One region of the Clostridium sp. B9 genome, then DNA from elsewhere that is predicted to be linked to it. Evidence: riboswitches for the same ligand, from Rfam matches in the RefSeq annotation. Region 1 holds a riboswitch; each other region holds the start of a gene.
The links. A riboswitch is a leader RNA that binds a small molecule or an ion and turns the genes downstream of it on or off. The one in region 1 is predicted to bind lysine.
Positions count from the first base shown of each region.

Region 2: another riboswitch for lysine. It lies ahead of lysA (diaminopimelate decarboxylase); the one in region 1 lies ahead of ACQZHJ_RS17075 (Na+/H+ antiporter NhaC family protein).
Region 3: another riboswitch for lysine. It lies ahead of ACQZHJ_RS07655 (hypothetical protein); the one in region 1 lies ahead of ACQZHJ_RS17075 (Na+/H+ antiporter NhaC family protein).
Region 4: another riboswitch for lysine. It lies ahead of ACQZHJ_RS08730 (amino acid permease); the one in region 1 lies ahead of ACQZHJ_RS17075 (Na+/H+ antiporter NhaC family protein).

Region 1 covers NZ_JBNWKA010000003.1:3,769,409-3,777,428, reverse strand. Annotated here, with positions in the region: gene adhE (bifunctional acetaldehyde-CoA/alcohol dehydrogenase) at 1-1,269, shown strand, start outside; gene ACQZHJ_RS17090 (aminopeptidase P family protein) at 1,423-2,667, shown strand; gene ACQZHJ_RS17085 (phasin family protein) at 2,777-3,115, shown strand; gene ACQZHJ_RS17080 (ABC1 kinase family protein) at 3,312-4,925, shown strand; lysine riboswitch at 5,018-5,193, shown strand; gene ACQZHJ_RS17075 (Na+/H+ antiporter NhaC family protein) at 5,373-7,088, shown strand; gene ACQZHJ_RS17070 (FUSC family protein) at 7,129-7,638, opposite strand; gene ACQZHJ_RS17065 (FUSC family protein) at 7,671-8,020, opposite strand, start outside.
Region 2 covers NZ_JBNWKA010000003.1:889,352-897,371, forward strand. Annotated here, with positions in the region: rRNA gene ACQZHJ_RS03995 (23S ribosomal RNA) at 1-1,153, shown strand, start outside; rRNA gene rrf (5S ribosomal RNA) at 1,211-1,328, shown strand; tRNA gene ACQZHJ_RS04005 (tRNA-Glu) at 1,335-1,409, shown strand; gene sfsA (DNA/RNA nuclease SfsA) at 1,784-2,476, shown strand; gene ACQZHJ_RS04015 (NAD(+) diphosphatase) at 2,680-3,219, shown strand; lysine riboswitch at 3,505-3,675, shown strand; gene lysA (diaminopimelate decarboxylase) at 3,810-5,105, shown strand; gene ACQZHJ_RS04025 (DUF3006 domain-containing protein) at 5,504-5,725, shown strand; gene lepB (signal peptidase I) at 5,725-6,255, shown strand; gene ftsH (ATP-dependent zinc metalloprotease FtsH) at 6,280-8,020, shown strand, end outside.
Region 3 covers NZ_JBNWKA010000003.1:1,689,113-1,697,132, reverse strand. Annotated here, with positions in the region: gene ACQZHJ_RS07680 (helix-turn-helix domain-containing protein) at 1-267, opposite strand, end outside; gene ACQZHJ_RS07675 ([FeFe] hydrogenase, group A) at 571-2,316, shown strand; gene ACQZHJ_RS07670 (NAD/NADP octopine/nopaline dehydrogenase family protein) at 2,593-3,714, shown strand; gene ACQZHJ_RS07665 (amidohydrolase) at 3,824-5,449, opposite strand; gene ACQZHJ_RS07660 (alanine/glycine:cation symporter family protein) at 5,430-6,617, opposite strand; gene ACQZHJ_RS07655 (hypothetical protein) at 6,632-6,868, opposite strand; lysine riboswitch at 6,994-7,164, opposite strand; gene ACQZHJ_RS07650 (YdcF family protein) at 7,266-8,020, opposite strand, start outside.
Region 4 covers NZ_JBNWKA010000003.1:1,923,162-1,931,181, forward strand. Annotated here, with positions in the region: gene ACQZHJ_RS08725 (dicarboxylate/amino acid:cation symporter) at 1-1,199, opposite strand, end outside; lysine riboswitch at 1,427-1,603, shown strand; gene ACQZHJ_RS08730 (amino acid permease) at 1,726-3,165, shown strand; gene ACQZHJ_RS08735 (NAD(P)-dependent oxidoreductase) at 3,349-5,388, shown strand; gene ACQZHJ_RS08740 (hypothetical protein) at 5,381-6,277, shown strand; gene ACQZHJ_RS08745 (DUF2194 domain-containing protein) at 6,270-8,020, shown strand, end outside.

The DNA of each region.
Region 1 (8,020 bases):
GAAAGGAGAGAAAATATGCTTTGGTTCAGAGTTCCAGAAAAAGTTTACTTCAAATATGGTGCTTTAGGAGTTGCTCTTAGAGAATTAAAAGATTTAAACAAGAAAAAAGTATTTATAGTAACAGACAACGTACTAGCTAGTCTAGGATATGTTGATAAAATAACAAATGTTTTAGAAGAAATAGGTGTAGATTTCAGAGTATTCTCAGAAGTTACTCCAGACCCAACTTTAGCATGTGCTAAAAAAGGTGCTGAAGCAATGAGAAGCTATCAACCAGATGCAATCATAGCTCTTGGTGGAGGTTCACCAATGGACGCTGCTAAGATTATGTGGGTAATGTATGAGCATCCAGAAGTTGCTTTCGAAGATTTAGCAATGAGATTTATGGATATAAGAAAGAGAGTTTACCCATTCCCAACTATGGGTCAAAAAGCTATGATGATTTCAGTTCCAACATCAGCTGGTACTGGTTCAGAAGTAACTCCATTCGCAGTTATAACTGATGAAGAAACAGGAGTAAAATACCCATTAGCAGATTACGAGTTAACTCCAGATATGGCTATCATAGATGCTGAACTTATGATGAACATGCCAAAAGGATTAACAGCTGCATCAGGAATTGACGCATTAACTCATGCTTTAGAAGCTTATGTTTCAGTTTTAGCATCAGAGTACACTAACGGATTAGCTTTAGAAGCTATCAGATTAATATTCAAATACTTACCACAAGCTTACGCTGAGGGAACTACAAATGTTAAAGCAAGAGAGAAAATGGCTCACGCTTCAACAATGGCAGGTATGGCATTCGCTAACGCATTCTTAGGAGTATGTCACTCAATGGCACACAAATTAGGATCAGAGCACCATATAGCTCACGGAGTTGCTAACGGAATCTTAATCGACCAAGTAATAAGATTCAACGCTGTTGACAACCCAAGAAAACAAGCTGCATTCCCACAATACAAGTATCCAAATGCTAAGTGGAGATACGCTGTAATAGCTGACTACTTAGGATTAGGTGGAAAGAATGAAGATGAGAAAGTTAACAACTTAATCAAAGCTATAGATGGTCTTAAGAAGACTGTTGGAATCCCTGCAACAATAGCTGATTGCGGAGTTTCAAAAGAAGCCTTCTACGCTACATTAGAAAAAATGAGTGAAGATGCATTCGATGACCAATGTACAGGAGCTAACCCAAGATACCCATTAATCAGTGAAATCAAGCAAATGTACACTAACGCTTTCGAAGGCAAAAAAGACAGAGTTTAGTAGTTTTGTACTAAGATGAATAATAAATACTCACTAGGTAACTAGTGAGTATTTTTTTTAATTTAGATAAAAATAAAAATATGTCATTCTAAAGATAAGATTTTAAAAGGTATATATGGTAAAATTTAATAAATAGGAATTGGAGGGATTTAGATGAACAAATTAGTTTTTACTAAGAACAGAGAGAATTTATTAAAGAAATTAGATGATAATTCAGTACTAGTATTGTTTGCAGGAGAAGCAAAGAGAAAGACTGCTGATGAGTATTTCCCATTTACTCCTAATAGAAATTTCTATTACTTAACAGGAATAGATGAAGAAAAACATATTTTAGTTATTAAAAAGATTGGTGGAATCACCGAAGAGAACTTATATATATTAAGACCTAATTTAGAGCAAGAAAAATGGACTGGAAAGACAATTAGAGATTATGAGGCTAAAGAGGTTTCAGGAATTGAAAATATAAAATACTTAGAACAATTTGAAGGTGATTTAAACACTTTATTTGTTAATGGAATAGCTGAGATCTTATACTTAGATTTAGAGAGAGTAGGATTTAACGAAGAGGTTAGTAAGAGTCAAGGATTTGCTAAGGAAATAAGAGAAAAATATCCTCAGGTGGTAGTAAAGGATACTTATAGTAAAATAGCTGATCTAAGACAGATTAAATGTGCAGAAGAAGTAGAAGAAATCAAGAAGGCTGCAGACATAACGGCTAAGGGTGTAGAACTTTTAATGAAAGAGTGTAAGCCTGGAATGAAGGAATATGAATTAGAGGCTTACTTTGATTTCTATTTAAAGCAGCATGGTGTTAAGGATTATGCTTTCAAAACAATAGCAGCAGCTGGAGTTAATGCGGCTACTTTACATTATGTAGATAATAATAGTGAAATCAAAGATGGGGATTTAATTCTATTTGATTTAGGTGCTCAAGTTAACTACTATAATGGAGATATATCAAGAACATTCCCTGCTAATGGTAAATTCTCAAAAAGACAAAAAGAAGTATATGAGGAAGTTTTAAAGGTTAATGAAGAGATAATAAACTCTATAAGACCTGGAGTAGGTTTTGTTGAGTTAAATGAAAAGGCGAATAACCTTTTAGCAGAAGCTTGTGTTAGACTTGGACTTATTGAAGATAAGAAAGAGTTTAGAAAGTATTACTTCCACTCAATAGGACATAGCTTAGGACTTGATACTCATGATGTTGGAAAGAGAAATATAATCCTTGAAGAAGGAATGGTATATACTGTAGAGCCTGGACTATACATTGAAGAAGAGTGTATCGGTATTAGAATAGAGGATGATGTTTTAGTTACTAAAGATGGTTGTGAAGTTTTAACTAAGGATTGCATAAAATCAGTAGAAGATATAGAGAAGTTTATGAGTAATAAATAATTCTAAATTTAAGTTTACTTTAAGAATAATAAGCTTTATTTCTGAAGAAATTAAGAGTAGAATTAAATAAATTCATAAGAAAATACTATGGTTTTAGGAGATGATCAATATGATAAATGAATTAAAAAAAGCTATGTTAGCTGGAGTTGGAACTGCTGCTACAGCTTATGAAAAAGCAGATTCTTTCATAGGAGACATGGTTTCTAAAGGAAGAATGACTGTTGAAGATGGTAAAGTATTATCAGAAGAATTAAAAAGAAATGTACAAGAAAGAACAAATGAAGCTACAAATGAAATAAATGAAAAATTAGAGAAGCTTAAACCTTTTTCAAAGGATGACTTCAAAGCTATGTATGATGAAGCTAATAAAGAAACTCTTGAAGAAATAAATAAATTAAGAGAGAGAGTAGCTGTTTTAGAAGATAAATTAAATAATAGAGAAGAGTAAGGTTTTTGAGATATATCTCAAAATCAATTGATGATAAAACTTATAAATATATTAGGGAACTTAGGTTAAGTTTTTTAAGATATTTATAAGTTTTATTTAGATTTTTGATATAAGTAAGGTTATAAATTAAAAAATTAAATTGCTTATGGAAAATAACAATAGTTTTTCTAAGTTAGATAGTATAGGAGGTGAGTTTATGAGTAAGAGACAAGGTGTTCAGAGGTTAAGAGAAATTGTTAGGGTTTTTACTTATTATGGTTTTGATTTCTTAGTATCTAGCAAATTACCTAATAGCAAAAAAGGTGAACCTAGACCACAGGCTTTTAGAGAGGCTTTAGAGGAATTAGGGGCTACATTTGTTAAGATAGGACAAATACTTAGTACAAGGCCAGATTTACTTCCTAAGGCTTATATAAAGGAGCTGGAGAAGCTTCAGGATGAGAATGAGATAACTAGTTTTGATAAAGTTAAAGAAATATTTCAAGAATCTTTTGGAACAAGTATAGATACTTACTTTACGTATTTTAGTGAAAGACCATTAGCATCAGCATCTATTGCGCAAGTTCATAGAGCTACTTTGCTTGATGGAAGAGAGGTTGTTGTTAAGGTTCAACATTATGAAATTGCAGAGAAGATGAAGCTTGATTTAAGCATACTTAGAAGATTAAGTAGATTTACAACAGCACATATGTCTAATATTCCTGTAAATCCATTTGAAGCATTTAAAGAAATTGAAGATGCTACGCTTAAAGAACTTGATTTTATAAAAGAGGCTAAGAATACAGTTAAATTTAAAGTTTTAAATAAAAATGTTGCATGTGTTAGTGCACCTACAATTATAGATAGATTGACTTCTAAAAAAGTTTTAACAATGGAGTATATTGAAGGGTACAAAATAACTGATGATAAGATATTAGAGCGTGAAGGATATGATAGAAAAGATATAGCGAATAAATTAGCTAATTCGTTTTTTAAACAAGTATTTGAAGATGGATTTTTTCATGGTGACCCCCATCCAGGAAATCTTTTCATAAAAGATGGTAAGATATATTTTATAGATTTTGGCCTAGTTGGAGAACTAGATGCAAATCTTAAAAAATGGCTTACGAAGGCTATGATAGCAATGGCTTTAGATGATATAGATACTTTAGTTGATTTCGTTAATGCTATTGCCATAAGAAAGGGACCAGTTAAGACTTCGATTTTATATGATGACTTAAACAACATAGTTTTAAGATACATAAATGCTTCTTTAAAAAGTATAAAAATATCAGATTTATTCAAAGAGATATTTGATATAGCTGAAAGAAATAATTTGCAAATGCCTAAAGAACTTGTTACTTTAGTAAGGTCTATAGTGATTTTAGAAGGGGTTGTAGCGAAAATTGATCCAGATCTAGAGATTATGGAGTGTATTTTCCCTTACATAAAAGAAAGAAATAAAGAGGCAATGCTAGAAAGTTTAGATAAGGATAAACTTATAATTGGTGCATATAAATTTGCAGAAAAAAGCCTTGAGATTCCTACTAAGTTTTCAGAGCTAGTGGATAGTTTATCAAATGGAAGAACTAAGATGCAGATAGAGGTTAATGGACTGGATAAGCCTTTAACTGATTTAAATAGAATGGTTAATAGAATATCATTTGCACTTATTGTTGGATGTATGATAATAGGCTCTTCTTTAATAGTAGATGCTAGGATTGGTCCTACTTTTGAAGGAGTTCCATTATTAGGTGTTATAGGATTTGTTGTTTCTGGAGTATTTGGATTTTGGCTTTTAATTTCTATAATAAAGTCTGGATTTTTTTAATAAATAGTTAATAAAGTTATAAAATGGTTGAAACACTCATAGTTATAGTGTATAAATATATACAATATAATAATTCGAAAAGTGAATAGTTTAAAAGAGGTAGAGGCGCGAGCAATCAATAGTACTAAGACAGAGTTAAGCAACGTAGAAGTGTTAGGAAAGGGATTATCGCCGAAGTTTCTAGTCAAAGCTTTGAGGCTAGATGCTGGGGTTGCACAGAATATGTGTAACACTGTCACAAGAAAATTTGTGGAGTGCTATCATCTTAGGGAATCATACTAGTAAGAATATGTTTATTTAACAGAGAAGTTTCGTACTATTAAGACCTTAGGTTGATTAAGCCTAAGGTCTTTTTTTATTAATAAATATAAAAGTATTTAGAGATAATAGTAATGAAAATAGGGCCTCTATAGATTAATTCACTAATATTTTAAGGGGGATTTCAAAATGAGAAACAGAACAAGATTTCAAGTTTTTTTAGCAGTTTTTATTATGACAATGCTATGTTCAACTTTAGTTTTTGCAACTGAAGATATTGCGGCGGTAAACTCAGCTAAATTTGGCTTATGGACGGTTTTACCACCATTAGTTTCAATAGTGCTAGCTTTCATAACAAAGAATGTTATAGTTTCACTATTCATAGGTACAATGACAGGATGCGTAATGTTACAACTAAACGGATTTAACGTAATTCAAGCGTTAACTCAAGGATTTATAGATTTTACTTATAGAGCTTTAAACTCTTTAGCGGATCCATGGAATGCAGGTATTATCCTTCAAGTTTTAGTTATAGGAGGAGTTATTCACTTAGTAGCTAAAATGGGAGGAGCTAAGGCGATAGCTGAAGCTTTAGCAAGAAAAGCTAAGACAGTTAAAAGTGCACAGCTTACAACTTGGCTTTTAGGGTTAGCAGTTTTCTTTGATGATTATGCAAATTCATTAATAGTTGGTCCTATAATGAGACCAGTTACAGATAAATTAGGTGTTTCAAGAGAAAAATTAGCTTTTGTTATAGATGCTACTGCAGCTCCAATAGCGGGGTTAGCAATAATATCAACTTGGATAGGATTAGAGGTTGGATTAATAGGAGATGCGCTTCAAAGTGTTGGAATAGAAGCAGATGGATTTGGAGTTTTCTTAGAAACTATACCTTATAGATTTTATAACATATTAATCTTAGCTTTTGTTGTTATATCAGCAATTACTTTAAGAGAGTTTGGCCCAATGCTTAAAGCTGAGAGAAGAGCTAGAAAAGGTGAAGTATTACCAGTTACAGAAACAGCAACAGATAGTGAAGATTTAGAACCAATAGAGGGAATCAAGTTAAGTGTATGGAATGCAATAATTCCAATAGGTGTTTTAATAGGCTCATCATTAATTGGATTTTATTACAGTGGATGGGTAACTGTAATGGGTGGAGAAGATTTGGCAATAATAGAGATGATGAATAACTCTCCACTAAGCTTTGCAAGCATACAGGCTGCTTTCTCAAATGCTGATGCTTCAATAGTTTTATTCCAATCAGCATTATTAGCTACAATAGTTGCTTTAGCCTTAGGTGTAGGTAGAAAAATATTTACTATATCAGAAGGTATAGGAATATGGGTTGAAGGAATGAAAGGTCTTTTAATAACAGGAGTAATTCTTATATTAGCTTGGTCATTAAGTTCCGTAATAAAAGAGTTAGGAACTGCTGCTTATTTAGTTGGAGTATTATCAGATACAATACCAGCATTCTTGTTACCAGCTATTATATTTATACTTGGTTCAGTAATTGCTTTTGCAACAGGTACAGCTTATGGAACAATGGGAATATTAATGCCTTTAGCAATCCCATTAGCATTTGCTATAAATCCAGATTGGCAGTTTGTAATAGTTAGTACATCAGCAGTTTTAACAGGAGCAATATTTGGAGATCATTGCTCTCCAATATCAGATACAACAATCCTTTCTTCAACTGGAGCAGGCTGTGACCACATAGAACACGTTAGAACTCAGATATGGTATGCGTTATTTGTTGGAGCTATAACAGTAGTATTTGGATATATTCCAGCAGGGTTAGGATTAAGCTTTTGGGTAGTATTACCAATATCTTTAATAGCTTTATTTATACTAACTATGATATTCGGTAAAAAAGTAGAAGAGCCAGCGGCTAATAATTAATATAAATAAAAAAGAGAAGAATCTAATTCTTCTCTTTTTTTTATGCTTCTTTGGTCTTTTTATAAGGATATACAAGTCTGTTGACTAAAATACCTATTATAACTCCAATGAACGTATCTATAATTCTATTGAAGGCATAATTATATGAGCCAACTCCCTTTAGACTTGTCATAATTGCAAAGACAACAATACAAGCACTATTTACGGCTCCTTTGCATTTAAATAAAATACAAAAGTATATTGCCACTGTTGTTCCTAAAGCTGTTAAGAAAGCGTAAGTAAGAAAATGATCTAAATTCAATATGTTAAAGATAGCAGTTAAGGTTAAACCTACAATGGCACCAATAGAAGTACCAAGCATTCTGTTCTTTCCCATCTTATAAGAATTTTCAACAGTATCTTGCATACACATCATAGCAGCTATACAAGCAAAGAAGGCACTAGAGCGACCTAAAAGCTCAAAGGTTATTATACAAATAAAAACTGCCAATGAGGTTTTTAGATTTCTAGCTCCTATAGTTTGCAGGCTAAAGTTGAACAAATATTTCACCCCTAAATCATATAGTGTTATGCTAAATTATATTATTTTTTCTTCTTATTTTCAAAGTTTTCTATGTCTTTTTTTATATCATCTTTAACTTCTTTTTCAAGTCTTAGGATTTTCTCTTCTATGTTTTCTATGTCTTTCATAACTTTTTTTTCATACTTATATATGTAATTATTTATTAGAAGAGCAATTATTATACCTATAAATGTGTCTATAACTCTATCGAATGCATATACATAAGGTGTTTTTCCATGTAGATTAGTCATTATAGCTATTAATACTATACAGGCAATTACAACAGAACTATTTTTTTTAAGAAGATTAAGTAGATAAATTGTTAATATAATTCCTAACCCTGTTATAGTTCCTTGAAAATTGGTAAGTT
Region 2 (8,020 bases), 2.9 Mb from region 1:
AGGCCGCAGAGAATAGGCCCAAGCAACTGTTTAGCAAAAACACAGGTCTCTGCTAAAGCGTAAGCTGATGTATAGGGGCTGACGCCTGCCCGGTGCTGGAAGGTTAAGGGGAATACTTAGCGCAAGCGAAGGTATGAACTTAAGCCCCAGTAAACGGCGGCCGTAACTATAACGGTCCTAAGGTAGCGAAATTCCTTGTCAGGTAAGTTCTGACCCGCACGAATGGCGTAATGACTTGGGCACTGTCTCAACTGTAAATCCGGCGAAGTTGTAGTGCGAGTGAAGATGCTCGCTACCCGCGATTGGACGGAAAGACCCCGTAGAGCTTTACTGTAGCTTAGCATTGAGTTTTGGTATTGTCTGTACAGGATAGGTGGGAGACTAGGAAACTAGGGCGTCAGCCTTAGTGGAGTCATCCTTGGGATACCACCCTGACAGTACTGAAATTCTAACTGGCGGCCATGAATCTGGTCACAGGACATTGTTAGGTGGGCAGTTTGACTGGGGCGGTCGCCTCCTAAAAAGTAACGGAGGCGCCCAAAGGTTCCCTCAGAACGGTCGGAAATCGTTCGAAGAGTGCAAAGGCAGAAGGGAGCCTGACTGCGACACCCACAAGTGGAGCAGGGACGAAAGTCGGGCTTAGTGATCCGGTGGTACCTCGTGGGAGGGCCATCGCTCAACGGATAAAAGCTACCTCGGGGATAACAGGCTGATCTCCCCCAAGAGTCCACATCGACGGGGAGGTTTGGCACCTCGATGTCGGCTCGTCGCATCCTGGGGCTGAAGTAGGTCCCAAGGGTTGGGCTGTTCGCCCATTAAAGCGGCACGCGAGCTGGGTTCAGAACGTCGTGAGACAGTTCGGTCCCTATCCGTCGCGGGCGTAGGAAATTTGAGAGGAGCTGTCCTTAGTACGAGAGGACCGGGATGGACTGACCTCTGGTGTACCAGTTGTTCCGCCAGGAGCACAGCTGGGTAGCTAAGTCGGGAATGGATAAACGCTGAAAGCATCTAAGCGTGAAGCCAACCTCAAGATGAGATTTCCCATAGCGTAAGCTAGTAAGATCCCTTGAAGAACACAAGGTTGATAGGTCGGGGGTGTAAGCATGGTAACATGTTCAGCTGACCGATACTAATAGATCGAGGGCTTGACCAAATTATAGTAAATTAAATTTGATTATGTGCAATTTTGAAAGAACAATCTTTCTAAATATCTGGTGATGATGTTCTTTAGGGTAACACCCGTTCCCATTCCGAACACGACGGTTAAGCCTTTAGAAGCCGATGGTACTGCACGGGAGACTGTGTGGGAGAGTAGGTGGTCGCCAGGTTAGTTTGGCCCCTTGGTCAAGCGGTTAAGACACCACCCTTTCACGGTGGTAACAGGGGTTCGATTCCCCTAGGGGTCACCATAAACTCGATAAACTAAGTTTATCGAGTTTTTTTATATTTAAAAATATTATTTTTATTTGATATTGATTCTAAAAATAATTAAAAAAGTTAAAGTGATTTAACTTTCTATGAATTTAATTCAATTTTAAAGTTATACATAGAAATTAAAAAAATTCGAAGTATAACTTATGAATAGGAAAATTTAGATACCTTGTTAAGGTGAGTGTTTTTATGTAGAATTATATTAATAGATTATTTTATAAATATTTTTAGTTAAAAATAAAATTAGATAAAAGTTATTATATATTATTAAAAATGATTTATTATAAAGTATATAATATTAAATTTTGAATGGATGTATTGATTAGATTAATTAATTAGAGGTTACAATAAGATGAAATATGGTAGTGTTATAGAAAAAGCAATATTTTTAAGAAGACCTAATAGATTTCAAGCGTATGTTAATTTAAATGGTGAAGAAATTTTAGTGCATGTTCCCAATACAGGAAGATGCAGAGAGATTTTAAAGGAAGGGTGTACGGTCTTACTAAGAAAAGGAACTACACCAAATAGAAAAACTCCTTATGATCTTATAGCAGCTTATAAAGGGGATATTTTGATAAATATAGATTCGCAAATTCCTAATAAGGTTGTTGAAGAAGCTCTTAAAAATAAGAAGATAGAAAAACTAGTTAAGTTTAAACACATTATGAGAGAAAAGACTTTTGGAAATTCTAGGTTTGATTTTAAACTACAAGATGATGAAGAGAATACATATTATTTAGAAGTTAAAGGTGTTACATTAGAGGAGAGTATGGAAGCAAGATTTCCAGATGCACCTACAGATAGAGGAAGAAAACATATTCTAGAACTTATAGAAGTTAAAAATATAGGAATGGGTGCAGGGATAATATTTTTAATTCAAATAGACAATGTAAATAAATTCTATCCTAATGATGAAACAGATCCTAAGTTTGGTGAAGCACTTAGATTAGCTAAATCTAAAGGTGTAGATATATTTTCATACAATTGTAGAGTAACTGAAGAAGAAATAGAGTTACTAAATCCTGTTGAAATAATACTATAGTTGCTTTAAAATAGCGCTAATAAAATAAATATAGAGTATTTGAGAATAAGAAAGGTGGTGAACTTTAGTTAAGTGTAGTAATGTTGAATAAAGTTTCTATTTAAGAGATTTAAGATATTCTTTGCTAAAGTGTTTTAGAAAAATATATGATTGATTTTAGTGAGAAATTCAGCGTTTTAATAAACTTTTCTAAAGGTATTTATATGAAGTTTAATTATTGTCCATTATGCGGTAAGAAGTTAGAACTTAAAGATAGTTGGGATGAAGGAATGGTTCCTTATTGCAGTGAACATGATATGATGTTTTTTGATTTACCAAAACCTTGTGTTGTGGTTGCTGTTATTAAAGGTGATGAGATAATTTTATTAAAACAAAGTTATATATACAAAGATTCAAAGGTTCTTATATCTGGATATGTAGGCATTGATGAAGAAGCAGAGGATACTGTTTACAGAGAGGTTAAAGAAGAAACCGGTATAACTGTTAGAGATGTGAAATATTTAGGTAGTGATTATGTAGAGGGAAAAGAATTGCTTATGCTTACATATATAGCTTATTATGAATCAGGAGAGATTAAAAAATCTACTGAGGTCGAAGGAATAGCTTGGTATAATATAGAGGATGCTCTTTGTGAACTCAATGAAGATAAAGTAGGAAAAAGAGTTGTTAGAAAAGTTTTAAAAGAAATTGGATATAAAGGAACAAAAGCTTTTAGATGTGAGAGTGGTAAGTGTAACTTATAAAAATTAATATATTACAAGACTTATATTTATATGTTTATATTATAAATATAAGTTTTTTTTATTTGGTTATGTTTTAAGTGAGTGTTGATTTAAAACATAGCTTTTTTATTAGTATAATAGTAGTTTGTTAAAATTTCTTTAGAGATAAAATGAAATTACTAATAATTAGAATGTACAACTATTTTTATTAATAAGTTTTTAAAATAGTGTTGCAATTTTTTTTTATATTTAGTAACATTATAGTCAAATATTAATATAATAATTATTGAATAAAGTAAGAAATAGGACCAAAGTAGAGGTGCTGTGATTAAGAGTAATCATATGGAGCTGACGAGTGATGAGATATGATGAAAGGGATCATAGCCGAAGGATTAGAGATGGTAGTCGATTTTCCTGGGGATATGTAAAATATACATATAACTGTCACTTTAAAAAAAGTGGAGTGCTACAAGGTACGCTAAGTTGCTATTTGAGCAGCAAAGGTGTTCCTTTGCTGCTTTATTTATTGGAATAAAATGCCAAACTGTCAGTAGCTTTGCATACTTTTATACTCTACCACTAAAATATTATAATTGTGTGGAGGATAAGATATGAAATTATTTGGAACAATGAGAGTTGAAGAAAATGAATTATACGTGGGAGGAGTTAAAGCAAGTGCTTTAGCAAAGGAATTTGGAACTCCTTTATATGTAATTGATGAGGAATTGGTTAGAAGCAATTGTAGAAGATATTATTCTTCTATGGAGTGTGAGAAAAGAAACAACAGAGTTACTTATGCAGGTAAGGCTTTTATAAATATGGCAATGTGCAACTTAGTGAATGAAGAAAATTTATATTTAGATGTAGTTTCAGGGGGAGAGCTTTATACAGCGTACAAAGCAGGATTTCCTTTAGAAAGAATATATTTTCATGGAAATAACAAATCAAGTTATGAGATAGACTTAGGAGTTAGACTTGGTATAGGCAGATTTATAGTTGATAATTTACATGAGTTAGAAACTTTAAATTCTATAGCTAAAGAATATGGAAGAGTTCAAAAAGTTTATTTAAGAATAACTCCAGGAGTTGAGGCTCACACACATGAGTATATAAAAACTGGACAGTTAGATTCAAAATTTGGATTCCCTGTAATTGGAGATACAGTATTTGATGTAGTTAAGCATGTATTAGATTTAGAATATGTTGAATTAAGTGGATTACATTGTCATATAGGATCACAAATATTTGAACTAGAACCTTTTGAAGATACAACTGAGATAATGCTTAATCTTATAAATGAAATAAAAGAAAGACTTGGATATGAAATAAAAGAGTTAGACCTAGGTGGAGGTTTTGGTATTTATTATACTGAAGGTGATGCACCAAGAGAGATTGAGGATTATTGTTCAACTATATTAAGAAAAGCCGAGGAAGTTTGTGAAAGATTAAATATGGAAGTTCCTATATTAAGTGTAGAACCAGGAAGAAGTATTATAGGAAATGCAGGATTTACTTTATATACTGTTGGGGCTATTAAGGAAATACCTAATATAAGAAAATATGTTAGTGTAGATGGTGGAATGAGTGATAATATAAGACCAGCTTTATATAGTGCTCATTATGAATCAATAATAGCTAATAGGGTTTATGATGAATCTAGAGAAACTGTAACAGTAGCAGGAAAATGTTGTGAATCAGGAGATGTTCTCCTAAATTCAATAGAAATGCCCAAAATGGAAACAGGGGATATTTTAGCAATAATGTCTACTGGGGCATATGGACATTCAATGGCTAATAATTATAATAGGATTCCAAAAGCTGCTGTTGTTAGTATTAACAATGGGGTTTCAAGGCTTATGTGTAGAAGAGAGACTTATGAGGATATGTTAAGAAATGAATATATTTAAGTAATAAAGATATGGTGGGTTGCATAGTAAATATAATATTATGCAATCTTTTTTATTTTTATATTGAAACAAAATTGCCAATAGTAAATTTAAAAATATTTTAGTAAATGTATTTAGAATATTAGATTAAAGTATATAATAAAAGAGAGAGAAAAAATGAATATAAAAGTAAAATAGACATAAAAAAGACATAAACTACTGGTAAAATTAAAGTAAAATAATTTTAAAAGTTGAGAGTAAAAGTATGAATTAAAGTTTACAAAGTTATGGTAATTTGTGATATACTTATATGTGACACTTTTAAATTAAACATTAGTATTTATGATTCTAAAGATGTTAAGGATTAATTTAGTTAAACTTTAATATTTCTTATATAATTTGATGATGAGGAGTATAAAATGAAGGAATTAATAGTCGATAGAATTGAAGAAAATTTTATTGTATGTGAAGATGAAAATGAAAGCATTTTGGAATTGAAAAGTGACGATGTAATAGGAGCTGTAAAAGAGGGGGATGTTTTAGTAAAAGGTAAAGAAGGTAAGTTTTTGGTAGATAAAGAACTTACAATAAGAAGAAGAAAAGAGATTGAAGATTTAATGAAAGGTATGTGGGAAGAATAATGGCAAAAAATGTAGCAAAGAAGAATTCATTCTTTTTTGATTGGATAATACCAATCTTAGCAGCCTTACTATTAGCCGCTTTGATTCATAAATTTGTACTGTTTAAGATTAAGGTTCCAACAGGTTCAATGATGCCAACAGTAGAGATTGGGGATCAATTATTTGTTACAAGAATTTATAATCCTTCCAATATAAAAAGAGGAGACATAGTAGTTTTCGAGTCAGATGAACTTCATGAACCACTTCTTAAACGTGTTATTGGGTTACCAGGTGAACATGTTGAGGTGAAAAGTGATGGTTCAGTTTACATTAATGGGGAGAAACTTCAAGAAGACTATGTTAAGTACCAAGGTGGAAAAACAGATATGTCTTTTGATGTTCCAGAAGGAAAGTTTCTTATGTTAGGTGACAACAGAGATAATAGTGATGACGCTAGATATTGGAAGAATCCATATATAGATGGGAAAGATATAGAAGCAAAAGCACAGATAACAGTATATCCTTTTAATAGAATTGGATTTGTAGAATAAACATTAGAAAAGGAGGAATGAGGTATGTTTAAAGATAAAAAAATACTTAAATATATTCTTATATATGGTATCATTGCATTTGGTATAGTATTAACTTTTAATATGGTTAAAGATGAGTTATTATATGAAAAAGTAGATTACAGTACTTTTATGCAGATGGTAGATAAGAAAGAAGTTAAATCAGTTAATTTTGTGGGAAATCAAATAGAAATAACTCCTTCTGATAGCAGTAAAGCAAAAGGAAAGATATTATATACAACTAACCCAGCAGTAGCTGGTATAACTCAACCTGATTTAATAAAAGATTTAACAGCAGCAGGAGTAGGCTTTAATGTTGCTAAGCCTGAAAACTATCAGTTTGTAGGTTTACTAATGTCATGGGTATTCCCATTATTACTTATTTTCTTCTTAGGAAGAATGATGTTCTCTAAAATGAATAATAAAATGGGTGGCGGAGTGATGTCATTTGGAAAGAACAATGCCAAACTTTATGCTGAGAATGAGACTGGAATAACATTTAAAGATGTTGCAGGTCAAGAAGAAGCTAAAGAGTCTTTAGTTGAAATAGTAGACTTTTTACACGATACAAGTAAGTATGTAGCTATAGGAGCTAAACTTCCAAAGGGTGCTTTACTAGTAGGGCCTCCAGGAACAGGTAAAACTTTACTTGCTAAAGCTGTTGCAGGAGAAGCTAAAGTACCATTCTTCTCAATGTCAGGTTCAGACTTCGTTGAGATGTTTGTTGGTATGGGTGCTGCAAGAGTAAGAGATTTATTCAAGCAAGCTGAAGAAAAAGCTCCATGTATAGTATTTATAGATGAGATTGATGCTATTGGTAAAAGTAGAGAAGGTTCAATTCAAGGTAATGATGAAAGAGAACAAACTCTAAACCAATTATTAACTGAGATGGATGGTTTTGATTCTTCAAAAGGAGTTGTTATATTAGCAGCTACAAATAGACCAGAGGTTCTAGATAAAGCATTATTAAGACCAGGTAGATTTGATAGAAGAATTATAGTTGATAGACCAGATTTAATAGGTAGAGAAGAAATATTAAAAGTTCACTCTAGAGATGTTAAATTAGCAGATGACGTTTCGTTAGAAGAAGTAGCAAAATCTACTCCAGGAGCAGTTGGAGCTGACTTAGCTAACATAGTTAATGAAGCTGCCTTAAGAGCAGTTAAACATGGTAGAAAAGTAGTTATCCAAGAAGACTTGGATGAAGCTGTTGAAGTTATCATAGCTGGTCAAGAGAAGAAGGATAGAATACTTTCACCAAAAGAAAAGAAAATTGTTGCTTATCATGAAGTTGGGCACGCATTAGTTGCTGCTTTATTAAATAATACAGATCCAGTTCATAAGATAACAATAGTACCTAGAACAATGGGGGCTTTAGGATATACAATGCAGCTTCCAGAAGAAGAAAAGTATTTAGTATCTAAAGATGAGATGATAGATCAAATATCAGTTATGCTAGGTGGTAGAGCTGCTGAAGAAGTAGTATTTAATACAATAACTACAGGTGCTTCAAATGATATAGAAAGAGCCACTCAATCAGCAAGAAATATGATTACTATTTATGGTATGAGTGAAAGATTTGATATGATGGCTTTAGAAGCTATGAGTAGTAGATATTTAGATGGTAGACCAGTAAGAAACTGTTCAGAAAGTACTGCGGCAATAGCTGATGAAGAAGTATTACAAGTAATTAAGAAGGCTCATGAAAAATCAATTAAGATATTAATTGAAAATAGAGAGTTATTAG
Region 3 (8,020 bases), 2.1 Mb from region 1:
ACACATTTCAAAGGATTTTAAGCACTTATTATATATAACCTCTATCGTTTCATCACTAAGACTTGATTCAAATGATAGTAATCCATCTATATTAGTTTCTAAAGCTCTTGCTATTGGAGCTAAAAGCGTTATATCTGGATATGAATTCCCTGTCTCCCATTTTGATACTGCAGCTGTTGATACTCCAATCTTATTTGCTAATTCTTCTTGAGTAATGCCTTTCTTCTTTCTTAAATCAAATATGATCTCTCCTATTTTTAAATCCATAGTATAATCAATCCTTTTCTAAAATATATTAATTAGTCATGACTTTAACCTAATTATACTTTCCAATAATATCCTTAACAATAGATAGAAAGTTAACTTATACTCTCATAAATTCAACCATTAGTTAATAAAGTTAAATATCAGAATTTTAAATGAATTAAAAGATATATTACTCTTTCCCATTCATTTAATAATTAACATTTTATTCATTTTTATGTATAATATTTCTAAAGGATAATAATTATTAATGATTAATTTTTATTAGGTTGTTTTTAATTGTAAAATGTTGTAGGAGGCATTATTATGGGTAAACATAAGTTTGTTGATATCAGAATTCCAATAGAAAATGATAATCCATCTATTCAAAGACATGAGGACCTATGTATTAAATGTGGTCAGTGTAGATATGTTTGTGAAAATGATATTGCTGTTGGAAGATTATATGATTTAGAAAGTACATGTGATAAAGCTATTTGTATAAATTGCGGGCAATGTGCAGACATTTGTCCTGTAGATTCAATAACAGAAGTATATGAATATCAAGCTGTGCGTGATGCTATAAAAGATCCAAATAAAATTGTTATATTTAGTGCATCCCCTTCTGTTCGTGTAGCTTTAGGAGAAGAATTTAACTTGCCTGCAGGTACCTTTATTGAAGGAAAAATGGTTGCTGCACTTAGAGCTCTTGGTGCTGATTATGTCTTAGATACTAACTTTGCTGCTGACTTGACTATTATGGAAGAAGCTTCCGAATTAGTTGAACGCATAACTAAAAAGACTGCTCCACTTCCTCAATTCACAAGTTGTTGTCCTGCTTGGGTAAAATTCGTCGAAACTTTTTATCCAGATATAAGACCTAACCTTTCAAGTGTAAAAAGTCCAATTGGTATGCAAGGTCCTACTATAAAAACTTATTTTGCTAAGGCAAATAATATAGATCCTAGAAAAATAGTAAACGTAGCTCTTACACCTTGTACAGCTAAAAAGTTTGAAATTCGCCGTCCTGAAATGAATGCTTCTGCTGAATATAATAATATTCCAGACTTAAAAGATATGGATCACGTTATAACAACAAGAGAATTAGCTAAATGGTTGAAAGAAGATGGCATTAAATTCGAAGAATTAGGAACATCCGATTTTGATAGTTTAATGGGATATGCATCTGGAGCAGGTGTTATCTTTGGCAATACTGGTGGTGTTATGGAAGCTGCTTCTCGTACAGCATACCACCTTATAACAGGTAAAAACCCACCCGCTAAACTTTTAGACTTAAAAGCAGTTCGTGGAATGGATGGAATTCGTGAAGCTACTTTAGATATAGATGGCACTCTTTTAAAAGTTGCAATAATACATGGTACTAATAATGCAAAAAAAGTAATTGAAAAACTAAATGCTGGCGAAGTTGATTATGACTTTATAGAAGTTATGACTTGTCGTGGTGGCTGCATAGGTGGTGGTGGTCAACCCAAGACTGCTATTCCTATGAATGATGAAATTCGTGAATCAAGAATTAGTGCTTTATATAGTAAAGATGAATATCAAACAGTTAGAAGTAGTTATGAAAATCCAGATATAAAACGTGTTTATCAAGAATTCTATGGCACACCTCTTAGTGGACTTGCTGAAAAAATGCTTCATACATCATACATAAGTAGATTTTCAGATCTTGGACCTAAAGGAATTGTTGAAAAACAGATAGTTAAAGATAAATTTAATGAAGATGATTTAGATAAATATAGATATCATTGCAAAGTTTGTGGATACATTTATTCTAGCAATATTGATATGCCTGATGATTTTAAATGCCCTGTATGCCAGCAAGGTAAAAATATGTTCGAATTATTAGAAAGTCCTTTTGAAAATTCAAGTGATACTATTAAAGAAACTCCTAATTTAGAAGAAGTCAAAGAAGAATCAACTGAAAAAGTTCAATATAAATATCGCTGTAAAATTTGTGGATATATATACTCTAGTGATACTGACATGCCCGACAACTATCACTGCCCTGTATGTGCTCAAGGAAAAAAAATGTTTGAAAAATTAAATTAATATAAATTAAGTTCCTAGAAAACTAGGAGCTTTTTTTATATTCTAAAAATAAAACTAATTATTAATATTTTTAAGTAACAACTTTTATTATATGAACAAATTGTCAATTCTATTCCGATATAATATTTTTTTACATTTCATTAAAATACTATTTATAACTTTCTAGAAAATTAATGATACAATACTCCTTGCATTAAGATGACTTATTTCTAAAGCTCTACGTTCCGTGTACTGCCATACATGGTAGGGCTAATCTTTTTTATTAGGAGTGATTAGATGAATATTGGTATTATTGGCGCTGGAAACATAGGAACTTATTTAGGAACATACATCTCATTAAATAAAAATAATAAGGTTTGGATGCATACCTCAAAACCCGAAAGCTTTAAAGCAGAGTTAATACTTATAGAAGAAGAAAAAAATGTAAATCATAAAGTAAAACTTTATTGTGTTACATCTAGCTTACAAGAAGTAGTTGAAAACTCTGAAATTTTACTTATTACTCATCCTTCATTTATGATGAAGGATACACTAAAAGAAGTAAGTAAATATGCTAAATCTGGAACTATAATAGGTGCTATTCCAGGATTTGGTGGTAAAGAGTATTATATAGATGAATTATTAGAAAAAGGCTGTATATTCTTTGGAAGTCAAAGAGTACCATCTATAACTAGATTGGAAAGTTATGGTGAGTGTGTCCTATTGAAACAAAAAAATGACTTTATGAGACTTGCCGTTATTCCAAACAGATTTAAAGAATGTGTATGTGAAAAAATAACGAGTTTAATAGATATTCCTTGTCTTCATTTAGGAATAACTCTATCACCTTCTAATCCAACTATGCATCCTTCTAGATTATACGAATTATTTAAGGATTACAAGGAAGGTATAGTTTATGATAAACACTCATTATTCTATGAAGAGTGGGGAAATGAAGCTTCAACTACTTTAATTGAATTAGATGAAGAGCTAAAAGATATATTTAATTCTATAAATGAATTTTCTAATTTTAATGAAGATGATTTTGAAAGAATAAAATATAGATACAAAATATCAGAGCCAAGTGAGTTAACAGAAAAAATTAGAACTGCACCAGGTTTTCAAACAATAAAAACACCTATGATTAAGTGTGAAAATGGCTACCTTCCAGATTTAAACTCAAGATATTTTATCGAAGATATACAATTTGGTTTATGTATAATAAAGGCCTTTGCAGAAATCTGTGATGTTAAAACACCAGTCGTAGATAAAGTTATATACTGGGGACAAAAATTGCTTGGAAAAGAATACTTAGTAACTGATTCTCTTTGTGGTAATGATGTTCAAGAACTAGTTATTCCTCAGAATATAGGTATAACTACTAAAATAGATTTAATTAAATACTATTCTAATTTTTAATATTTGAAAGTATAAATTGAATATTAATTATAAGTTGTTTATATTATATATAATATATTTAAAGAATTAAGAGGACAGAGCTAAAAAGCCTGTCCTCTTAAATTTATGCTTACACTTTATTTCTAAATATACAACTTCCATTTAAATAGGTAGCTTCTATATCTATATCCTTAATCTTATCTTTATCAACATTAAACGGGTTTGCAGACAATATTATAAAATCAGCAACTTTCCCCTCTTCTAAGCTACCTTTTAACTTTTCTTCAAAAGATGCATAAGCTCCTAGTATAGTGTATGTTTTAATGGCTTCCTCTACTGTTAAAGCTTGTTCTTTTAAAAATGGTCCTTTTTTACCATCTAATGTCTTTCTTGTTATAGCACATTGTATTCCATTTAACACCTTAGGAAGTTCTACAGGGGCATCTGATCCATTACAAGCTATTATACCGTCTTCTATCATTCTCTTAAAATTATAAGTTTTCTTTGCTCTTTCTTTTCCAATTCTATCTTCAACTATATTTATGTCATAGTCTAAGAATATAGATTGAAAATATGCACAAAGATTAAGTTCTTTAAATTTTCTTAATATATCTTCAGTAGTTATTTGACAGTGAACTATTCCATGTCTATGATTTTCTTTAGGGAATTCCACAATTGCCTTCTCTATAGATTCTATAATCATGCTCATAATTCCATCCCCAATAGCATGAACAGCTACTTGCATTCCTTTTTTATGAGCATATCCTATAAGTTCATCAAACTGCTCTTGAGTATATACTGCAATTCCTCTATTGCCATTATCGTCCTTATAATCTTCACATAAGTAAGCGGTTCTAGCCCCTAATGAACCATCCCCTAGAAGCTTTAGTGGCCCTATTTTAAATAAATCACTCCCCACTCCTGTTTTGTACCCTTTTTCTATAAATACCTTTAAAACATCCATATCAACAAGTTGAGCTTGCTCATATATTCTCACAGAAAGATTTCCCTCTTCCTCTAATTCTTTATAAGCTTTTATAACCTCTTCATAACTCATTTTAGGAAAAACTATAAAATCATCTGTCTGAGCTGAAGTTACTCCAAAAGAATTTAAAAGTCTACAAGAATTCTTGATCATTTCTTTAAGTTCATTTAAACTTGGTGATGGAATATTATCATATATAAGATTCAAAGCATTTTCTCTAAATATTCCTAGTGGCTCCCCAGTTTCATCTAAATCGAAGGTTCCTCCTTCAATTTGAAGGGTATATTTATTTATTTCTAACAATTCTAATGCCTTTGAGTTCACTATGCATACATGACCACATGCTCTAATTATACATATAGGATATTCTTTTGAAACCTCATCTAAATCATATCTATTTGGAAATCTACTCTCCTCTTGAAAATAATCATGATTCCATCCTCTTCCTTTAATCCATTGATTATCCTCTAATTTTCTAGAATCTATATATTCTCTTATTGCACTTTTAACATCTTCTATGGATCTAGTTCTGTTAGATAAATTTATCATTTGAAGAGAATATCCAAGACCTAAAACATGCATATGTGAATCATTAAACCCAGAAGTTACAAACTTTCCTTCTAAATCATATATATTACTTTCTTCATCCTTAAGCTTTAAAGCTTCATCATTATTACCAACATAAATTAGCCTTCCATCCTCCTCTACAAAAGCCTCCTTCATTCCATTGGTAATAGTATAAACCTCTCCATTAATATATATATTTCTCATTATTTACAACCTCTTTTTCTTCATAGAATATTTTAACTGATTTATCTACTGTTCCTTTACCAAGATATCTAGCCTTATAATCTTTAAGAAGTACAAAATATTGTTTTGAAAGTATCAAGATTACTGCTACATTTACGAAGGTTGGAATACCACTTGTTATATCAACAAATGTCCAAATGCTTATCTCTCCAACATACAATATATAAGCAGTCATTAAAAATCCTGGCAGTGGATAACAATATTTAAATATCTTTAAAACCATGTTTTTAAGCTTTATATTTTTAGTACATAAATGTCTTAAAACAACTTCATAATAAACATACCATCCTGATGATGTAGTTAATCCAAATACAAGCATTGTTATTGTTAAAAAATATGTTCCAAAAACACCTAACCCACTTGAAAATGCATTAAGAGTTAAAGTAGCACTTTCAGCTCCTGTTGACCACTCTCCTGTTATTATTACAACTAAAGAAGTGATAGTACAAACTACAAATGTATCTATAAAAACTTCAAATGATCCCCAAAGACCTTGTTCTATCGGATGACATGTTCTACTTGATGCATGTACCATAGGGCTTGTCCCCCAACCAGCTTCATTAGAATAAACACTCCTAGCCATACCTGTTGAAATAACCTTAGATATAGTTGCTCCTACAAAACCTCCAATTGCTGCACTTCCTGAAAAAGCACCTTCAAATATCAGCATAAAGCTATTTGGTATATTCTCATAATTTATTGCTATTATTATGATACCAAAAAATAAATAAGTTAAACTCATTATAGGAACAAGTTTAGTAAATAGCTTTCCTAAAGACTTCATGCCTTTCCATATCATAAGATAAGTAAGTACAACAATTATTAAACTTGCAAATATTTGGTCTATCTTAAAAGTAGAAGCTACAACTTCTGAAACTGTAAAGTTACTTGCAGTTATAAAAAATGTTGAAAATATTCCAAAACCAAATACTGTTGCTAATATTCTCCAAAACTTAAAGTTTCTCTCTTTACCTAAACCTCTTTCCATGTAATATGTAGGTTCACCATATGGATCTCCATTTTCATCTGTCTTTCTATAATAAACAGCTAAAGTTACTTCAACTTGTTTTAATATCATTCCTAAAAATGCAGTAATCCACATCCATAAAGTTGCACCAGGTCCTCCCATAGCAATAGCAGTAGCTACTCCGAACCTCCTATGGCAGTTGAAATCGCCTCAAAAGGGCTTAAAACCCCTTTAGCATCTTTATTTTCATCCTTAATAAAAATTTTCCCTAAAGTTTGTTTTATTATGTGTGGGAAATATCTTATCTGAAAGAATCCAGAACGAATAGTAAAGTATAATCCTGTTCCAAGCATAAGGATTATAAGTGGTGGGCCCCAAATAAAATCATTTAAAGCATTAATAAATTGTGTCATATAAAATTACCCCCTAATTATTCATGCTGTAACTAGATGCTAAATTATTTATTATAAAGATAGTTTAATTATTCCCCAAATAAAAAAAGGATAATAGTATGCTATCATCCTTTAAAACTTCTTTAATTATTAATAGCTCCATCACTTTAAAGTGAGAGTCCTTAACTTATTAAATTAAGTCCCAGCAAGATGTTTGACATAATACATCCACTTCGGCAATCAACCCTTTCATATTTCTTCACAGATTCGTCACTCTCCAAAATACTACTCTTTTTAACTGCGCCTCTATTTACATGCATATTTAATTTTATTATTTGTAGTTTATATTACACAAAGAGTAAAGTCAACTATATTTTTACAATTTTGTTATTAATAACATTTAATTAACATTTAAAGCTTAACTTTTATATTGTTCTCTAGTTTTTAAACCTAAAGATTTACTTAGTTCTTTATATGCCTCCTCAACCTCTACTGGAATATCAATGTGTTCAATATATGCTGCACCTTTTGGCCCATATCCATTTTCATCATCCCTAAGTCTTGGTATCTCACCTACTATTAACTCTTCAAATCTATCCATACTCCATATTCCATCAATATCAGAATTATCAAATTCTCTATTTTCATTTATATGTGGAATAAATGGAGAATAATTTATAACTTTAACATCTTCTTTTTTTATATATTTTAAAAATGATAAATAACTTCTAAGCTGCATAGTTGGATCCTGTATAAGCATTAATGACTTATACTTTATTCCTAAATCCTCTAAAAGCTCAATAGCCTTCTTAGCATTATCTCCACAATTTGTAGATTTATTTTCTATAATTATGTCTTCCATTGGAATATTAAAATGTTTTATCATTATATCTAAAATTATATCTGCCTCTGCCTTTTCATTAACTTCTATATCATTGTATATTTTATGATTTTTAACAGAATCTCTTAATAAAGCAGTTGAGTGTCCAATACCTCCACATATTAATATTTTTTTGCATAATCCTTTTTCATATGCTTCTACAGCAACCTTTATGTTATAAGTTATTGCACTTCCTAAAAGTACTAAAATATCTACTTCTTCCAAAGAATATTTTTTCATTAATTCTTCTATACTTAGCTCATTTAAATCCCTTTTTGATAAAAATTCCCCTA
Region 4 (8,020 bases), 1.8 Mb from region 1:
ATAAATTCCTCTTCACCATCTAAGTTTTCTTCAGTCTTTTTAGATTTTCTCTTTAAAATAGCTTCTACTATTATAGCAATAGCTCCATCACCAGTTACGTTAGTAGCAGTACCAAAGCTATCTTGTGCTGCATGTAATGCTATCATTAAAGACTTTTCTACATTACCAAATCCAAGCATACCTTCAAGTAATCCTAAAGCCGCCATAACTCCACCCCCAGGTACACCAGGTGCTGCAACCATTGTTACTCCAAGCATTAATATAAATGGTAGCATTAATCCTATAGTAGGAACTTGTCCCCTCATATACATTACTGCCATAGAAGCAAGAACTAAAGTTATTGTATCACCAGCTAGGTTTATTGTAGCTCCTAAAGGAATTACAAAGTCACATACATCTTCTTCAACACCATTTTCCTTAGCACAGTTTAAAGTTACTGGAATAGTAGCTGCTGATGATTGAGTTCCTAAAGCTGTCATATAAGCTGGAATCATATTCTTTATAAGTTTTATAGGATTTTTTTTCTTTATAGAACCTGCTATTACATACTGGACTAATAAGTATAATCCTTGTATTGAGAATAATACGGCATATACAATTCCAAAAGATTTTAAAGTTGTAAATATCTCTCCACTAAAGCTTAACTTAGCGAATATAGAAAGTATATATACTGGAACTAAAGGAATTAGTATATTCTTTATTGTTAATGTAACTACATGATTAAATTCTTCAGATACTCTTAATAGGTAACTATTCTTTATTTTAGAAATTCCTATTCCTAATAAGAATGAAAAAGCTAAAGCAGACATAACACTTACCATTGGAGGTATATCTATTGAAAAGTATGGTTCAACATTTACTGCACTATTAGCTAAAGTAGCACTAACTATAAATTTAGGAAGTATGTAGCTTCCTACAAAGAAAGTTATTAATCCAATTGAAAATGTTGATATATATGAAACTAAAGTAGTTACTAAAAGTCCTTTTCCTGATTTATTTCCTAAGGATGCTATCCCAGGAAATATAAATCCAATTATTATAAGTGGTATTAAGAAGCTAAGTAAGCTTCCAAATAAACTATTGAAGGTTACTAATATCTTAACCGGTATTTCTGTATTTATATAGGAAGATCCTAGCCCAATGAATATTCCTAAAATTATTGCGAAGAAAATTTTGCTTACTAAAGATAATTTTTTCATAATTGCCCCCTTCTGTATTTTTACTAAATACATATGTTCTCGATATGAATACATATTACTATAATTAATATATAAAGTCAAGCTATATAATATAAGTATTTTTTATTTCTACATATTTGAAAGTAGGTTAACTTATATAATGTAGGTTTAAAATTCATTAAGGTTAAAATGAATTTTTCCTTGACAATTTATTAATAGGAGTTCATAATTGTTAATGAAAAGTGAATAACTGAGATAGAGGCGCAATGATTAAAAGTAACCTTACTGAGTGTAAGCAACGTTGAAGTAAAGTGAAAGGATGATTTGCCGAAATCAATAGAAAAAGCTTTAATTTCTATTAGGTTGGGGTTAAGTATAATATGCTTAACACTGTCACAATTAATTTGTGGTGTGCTATCATGAAAGAGAGTATTGTATATAGACTTTACAAACCCTTAAGCATGAAACCACGCTTAAGGGTTTCTTTTGTTAGCGGACTTAGTTATCACTTATGGCTTACTAAAAAAACCATAAGGAGGACTAAAAAATGAGTCAAGAACAAAATACTAATTTGAAAAGAGGGCTTAAATCAAGACATCTTAGCATGATTGCTATGGGTGGAGCCATAGGAACAGGTATATTCCTAGCAATGGGAGATACTTTGCATCAAGCAGGTGTTGGAGGAGCCTTTGTAGCTTACGGAGTAATAGGGGTAATGGTTTATTTCCTTTGTACAAGCTTAGGAGAAATGGCAACTTACATGCCTGAAACAGGATCTTTCGGTACATATGCTACCAAATTTATTGATCCAGCCTTAGGATTTGCCTTAGGATGGAACTACTGGTACAACTGGGCTATAACAATAGCTACAGAAATGGTTGCAGGATCTTTATTAATGAAGTTCTGGTTTCCTAATGTTTCATCAATAGTTTGGAGTGCTTTATTCTTAGTAATTATATTAGGTCTTAATTTATTATCAGCAAAAGCATATGGTGAATCTGAATTCTGGTTTGCAGCAATCAAAGTTGCTACAGTTATTATATTCCTTATTGTAGGTGTACTTATGATATTTGGAATACTAGGCGGAGAAAAAGTTGGTTTCAAAAACTTCTATGCTAATGGTGAACCATTCATTGGAGGAACAAAATCAATATTCATGATATTCTTAATAGCTGGTTTCTCATTTCAAGGTACAGAGCTAGTTGGAGTTGCAGCTGGTGAAAGTGAAGACCCTGAGAAAAATGTACCAAAAGCAGTTAACACTATTTTCTGGAGAATATTATTATTCTACTTAGGAACAATCTTAGTAATTGGAGCTTTAGTTCCAAATGCACAAGCAGGTGTTGAAACAAGTGCATTTACTATAGTGTTCCAAAAGTTAGGCTTAGCAGGAGCAGCTTCAGTAATGAATGCTATAATACTTACATCAGTTTTATCAGCTGGTAACTCAGGTATGTATGCATCAAGTAGAATGCTTCATTCTATGGCTAAAAGTGGAATGGCACCAAAGATGTTTGAAAAGACAAGCAAAAATGGTGTTCCAGTTAACGCAATCATATTAACTACAATAATTGCAAGTTTATGTTTTTTAACAGGTATCTATGCAGAAAATGTTGTTTACGTATGGCTTGTAGCAGCTTCAGGACTTTCAGGATTTATAGCATGGCTTGGAATAGCCCTTTGTCATTATAGATTTAGAAAAGCTTATGTAGCTCAAGGAAAAGATTTAAATAAGTTAGTTTATAAAGCTAAGTTATTCCCATTTGGACCTATAATTGCATTACTATTATGTGGCGTAGTTGTTTTAGGACAAGGATACGCATACTTAGATGTTACAAATGGAGTAGATTGGGGTGGATTAATTTCATCATATATTGGAATTCCACTATTTGTAGGATTATATTTATACTATAAAATTAGATATAAAACTAAGTTTATAAAATTAGAAGATGTTGATTTAACTAGAGATGAAGTCAAATATCAATAGAATATTTAAATAAAAAGAAGAGGTTATTTATAGCCTCTTCTTTTTTTTGTTTGAATATATTGTTCTATATTGCCAAAAACTAAAAAAGAAAATCTCCATACTTAAATAAGTAAATGTGAATCATTAACAAATTATTGACAATTTATCAATAAAGAGTAAGATAAAAAAAGAAAGGAGGTTATTATGAATAAGATATTTATTATAGGAAATCAGAATGCCCTTATAGAATCACTATGTCACAGATTTTCAAAGGAAGGTTTCGGAGTTGTAGTCATGTCAAATAACTTTACAAATTCTAAAAAATATAGAACCTTTAAAGATAATTTAGACGATAAACAATTAGAGCTTATTTTTAAAAGAAACCTTTTTAAAGTAGTAATCTACTTAGATTATTTTGAGGATGTAAATAAACTTACAAAGTTACTTAAGCTTGCTTCTAAATACAATGTTAGAAATTTTATAAGGACAGCAGATTTAATAAAAGAAAATGATGAAGCTTTAGATGGTTCATTAATCAATAATATATGTTTAGCCTTTAAAGAGATTTCAAATACAAATATTGTAACATTAAAAATCCCTATACTTTATGGAAATGGATTCCCTAAGGATTTTATGGATAAGAAGATATTTACTATTATGAACAATTTAATTAAAGGAAAGAACATTGCTTATGATAGTACTGTTAGAAGGAGTTATCTTAATGTAAATGATGCATCAGAGTCTATATACCTATCTGTCAAAAATTCTTTAAATGGATTATATACTATTCCTAGTAATGGGGAGTTTACTTTAAATGAGTTAAATGAAATTCTAACAGGAAGTTTTAGTAGAGAAATCGGTGATGAAGATTTTATTTTTAAAAATTCATCCTTTAGTATAGCTACTGGTTTCAAAGAAAAATACTCTTTATCAAAAGAACTGCCTATTATTTTTGAAAATTATAAGGATTTAATAGCTCTTAAAAAGGAACGCAGTTTAAAATCATCTAAATATAAAAAAATAAAGAACTTCTTAAAGGTCTCTAAACCTTATATAGAGAATATAGTTCTATTTATATTGGTTTGTTTTCTTTCAAATATTATTTCTCCAACGGACTCCATATTTTCAACAATAGATATTAAGCTTATTTATATAATAGTCATAGGTATAGTTTATGGTTCAAAACAGTCACTATTAGCAACTTTATTATCTTGCTTATTGTTAGTTGGAGAACAGCTATCAATGGGAATATCCTTAGTCTCAATTCTTGTATTAAACGAGTCCTTGGTACAACTTCTTACATATATTTTAGTGGGAGTTTATGTTGGATATGCTAGTGACTTTAAAAATGTATCTATAAACAATTTAAAAAAAGAAAAGAAAAAACAAGAAGAGGAGTATGAATTTTTAGAGGATTTATATACTAAAACCTACGATGAGAAAAAAGAGTTAGAGGAAAAGGTAATAGCTTCTAATGATAGCTTTGGAAAAATATATTCTGTAGTTAGGGAGTTAGATAGCTTAGAACCTCAATACATTTTGAAATCTTCTATTGATATATTAGAGAAGTTCTTAAATAGTAAACGTATTGCTATATACACACTAAAAAATAATTTTTTAAGGCTTAATGTTAAATCAAATGATGCTGAATTTAAACCTTCAAATAGCATTAATTTTGATAAATTAAATATGATGAAAAAAAACATTCAATATGGAGAAGTTTTTGTAAATAAAAGTTTAGACTTAGGTGTTCCTATGATGGTTGCTCCTATAAAAAAAGAAGACAAAGTTATAGCAATCATTATGATAGAAGAACTTGAGTTTTCTAAAATGAGTTTGTATTATGAAAACTTATTTAAAGTTATTTCTAACTTAATAGAAACTTCTATAATTAAGGCTTATGACTATGAAGAACTTACTTTAAAAGAAAGATATATAAAAAATACTATATTCCTTAAAGAAAAGTGGTTCGTAAATTTATTGAAAATTAAACAAGTAGCTAAATTTGAGAAAAAGTTAGATTATACACTTCTTAAAATAAGCAATAATATTTTACCACTACATGACTTATCAGAAATTATTAAAAGATCTACAAGGGAGACAGATCGAGTTGGAATGATGAATGGAGATGTTTATATACTTTTACTTAATACAACAAAAGAGGAAAGTTTGACACCTATAAACAGGTTAAAATCTAGAGGTGTTCATTCTGAAGTTGTAGAAGAGGTAATTAACTATGATTAAACTGATATTAATTAATTTCGTTTTAAGCTTTATTTTATTCTTAGTATTAAAAGTTTCAAGAAGAAAAGTTGCTGGTACAGCTTTTTTATTATCATTAGCAATCCCATACATAGGCTTCTTGATACTACTAGTTCTATTTATATGTAATTTTCTTATAAAAACTGATCATGGTGATGAGGTTTTAAAGAGAGAAGATAAATACGACAAGAGTATAAGCTTGCTTATAAGATCTGCTGAACTAGAAAATAGAAAGGACTTAATATCTGTGGAAGAGGCTTTGATACTTAATGATAATCATGTTAAGAGAGAGCTTGTAAAAGATGTTTTAAAGAAAGATACCTACAAATACAGAAAAATCTTATTAGAGGCTTTAGTGGATGAAGATACAGAAACTTCTCACTATGCAGCTACAGCTATAACTCAAATGAAGAGTAAGCTAACGATTATTATGCAGGAGTTTGAAGCTGAATATTATAGGAATCCTAAAAATAAGAAAACTGCAGATATGTTTCTTCAAGCTATAAAGGATGGGATAGAAAGCAACATAATTGATTCTAAGGATGTTCTTAAGCTTAAGTATCTATATAAAAATACTCTTAAAGAATATAAAAGGAACTTTGAATTTTCAAGTTATCATTTTAATGAGCTAATAAAAACTTGTATAGATCTTAAAGAGTTTAAAAGAGCCATAGAATATAGTACTGAATATAGGACTTTATTTCCAGAAGAGGATACCCCTTATTTATTACTCCTTGAAGTTTATTATTATTTAAATGATAAAGAAAGTTTTGATAATACTATTCTAGATATAAGAAAATCAAACATTAAGTTAACTAGGGATTCACTAGAGTTATTAAGATTTTGGATGGAGGGGAATAAGGATGTTTAGTAAAAAATTTATTTTTTCTTTTATTACTTTAAGTTTATTTTTAGGATTTTTGCTTTCTTTTATGAAGCTAAACTATGTCTTTGATAAAATAGAAAATACTCATATACCAAATTTAAATAAGCCAAGATATTCCTCTTCAGAATATGAAACACTTAAAAACACATCACCAGATATTTTTTTGATTTTGAACGGTGATGGAGTTGAGGATAAGAAGGTTTATAGTAATTTTAAAAGGGTCATTGAAGCTATGGATAAAGACATCACTACACTTCCTATAAAAAGTTTTAATGGAGATGTGGATGGCTTTAGGGCAATTATAATAAATAGTGAAGACTTAGCTAATTTCGATTATTTACCTAAGCTTATTGACTATGCAAAAAAAGGTGGAAACTTAATATTTGCTCAAAGACCTTTAGCAAGTGATAAAATTCAATCTGTTTTAAGTGATTTAGGAATAGAAAATATAAATGATACAGATCCTATTGATTCAGAATCTATGTATGTTAATTCTAATATATTAATTCAAGGTTATGGGTTAAAGCGTACAGAAGAAACTGAAAATAGCTCATTAGATGTAACACTAAATAAAAAATGCTTTGTTCATATAACCGCTAATGATGATATTCCTATATTATGGGAAGAAAACTTAGGTGGTGGTAAAGTTTTTGTAGCCAATGGACAGTTTTTAGGTGAGAAAAGCAACAGAGGTATTTTAACTGGTATATTATATAGAACTGGAAATGAATTTATATATCCTATAATAAATTCTAAAGTGTTTTTTATAGATGATTTTCCAGCACCAATACCTGAAGGAAGTTCCCCAAGCATATATAATGAGTATCATATGAATGACCAAAGATTTTTTTCAGATATATGGTGGCCAGATACTGTTGAACTTTGTAGTAAATATAATATGAAGCCTACTGGGTATTTAATATACAATTATCAAGATGTTACAGAGGATATTGAAAATTTTAAAGGTAATGCATATTTTCAAAGCTTAATAACTCAAGGAAGAAACTTGTTTAAAGTTGGTGGAGAATTAGGAATACATGGTTTCAACCATCAGCCTTTAAGATTAAAAGACTATCCTAATGATGATCTAGGATATAAAAAATGGAGAGATTATAATTCAATGGTTCAGGCTCAGATAGCTTTAAATAAGTTCATTCATACAGTTTATCCTAATTATGATGTTAAAGGATATGTTCCTCCTTCTAATATAATAGGAGAAGAAGGTATTAAAGCTTTAAAGGAAGGTATTCCTAGTGTAGATGTTATCTCTTCATTATATATAGTAGGAAAAGGTGAGCTTGCATATGAACAGGAATTTTCAAAAGGTAAGGATGGAATATATAATTTCCCAAGATACAGCTCTGGTTATGATCATGATGAGTTTCAGAAATGGATAATGTATAATGGTATAACTATAAACGGTGTATTTGCTCATTTTAATCACCCAGATGATATATTAGACCCTGAAAGAAATAAGGGATTTACTTGGGAACAATTAAAGAAGCAATTTAGTGAAATGATGAGTGATATATTTACTAAGTTTAAATGGTTGAAAGCAGATACTATTTCTCAAGGTGTTGGTGCTTTAGATGAGTATTTAACTACTAAAAGTGCCTTTACATATAATGATAATGTAATAAAAGGTGCTTTGAAAACTTCAGGTAAAAATGATTATTTTGTATTAAGAACAACTAAACCTATAAAAAATAGTAAGGGATGTTCTTATGA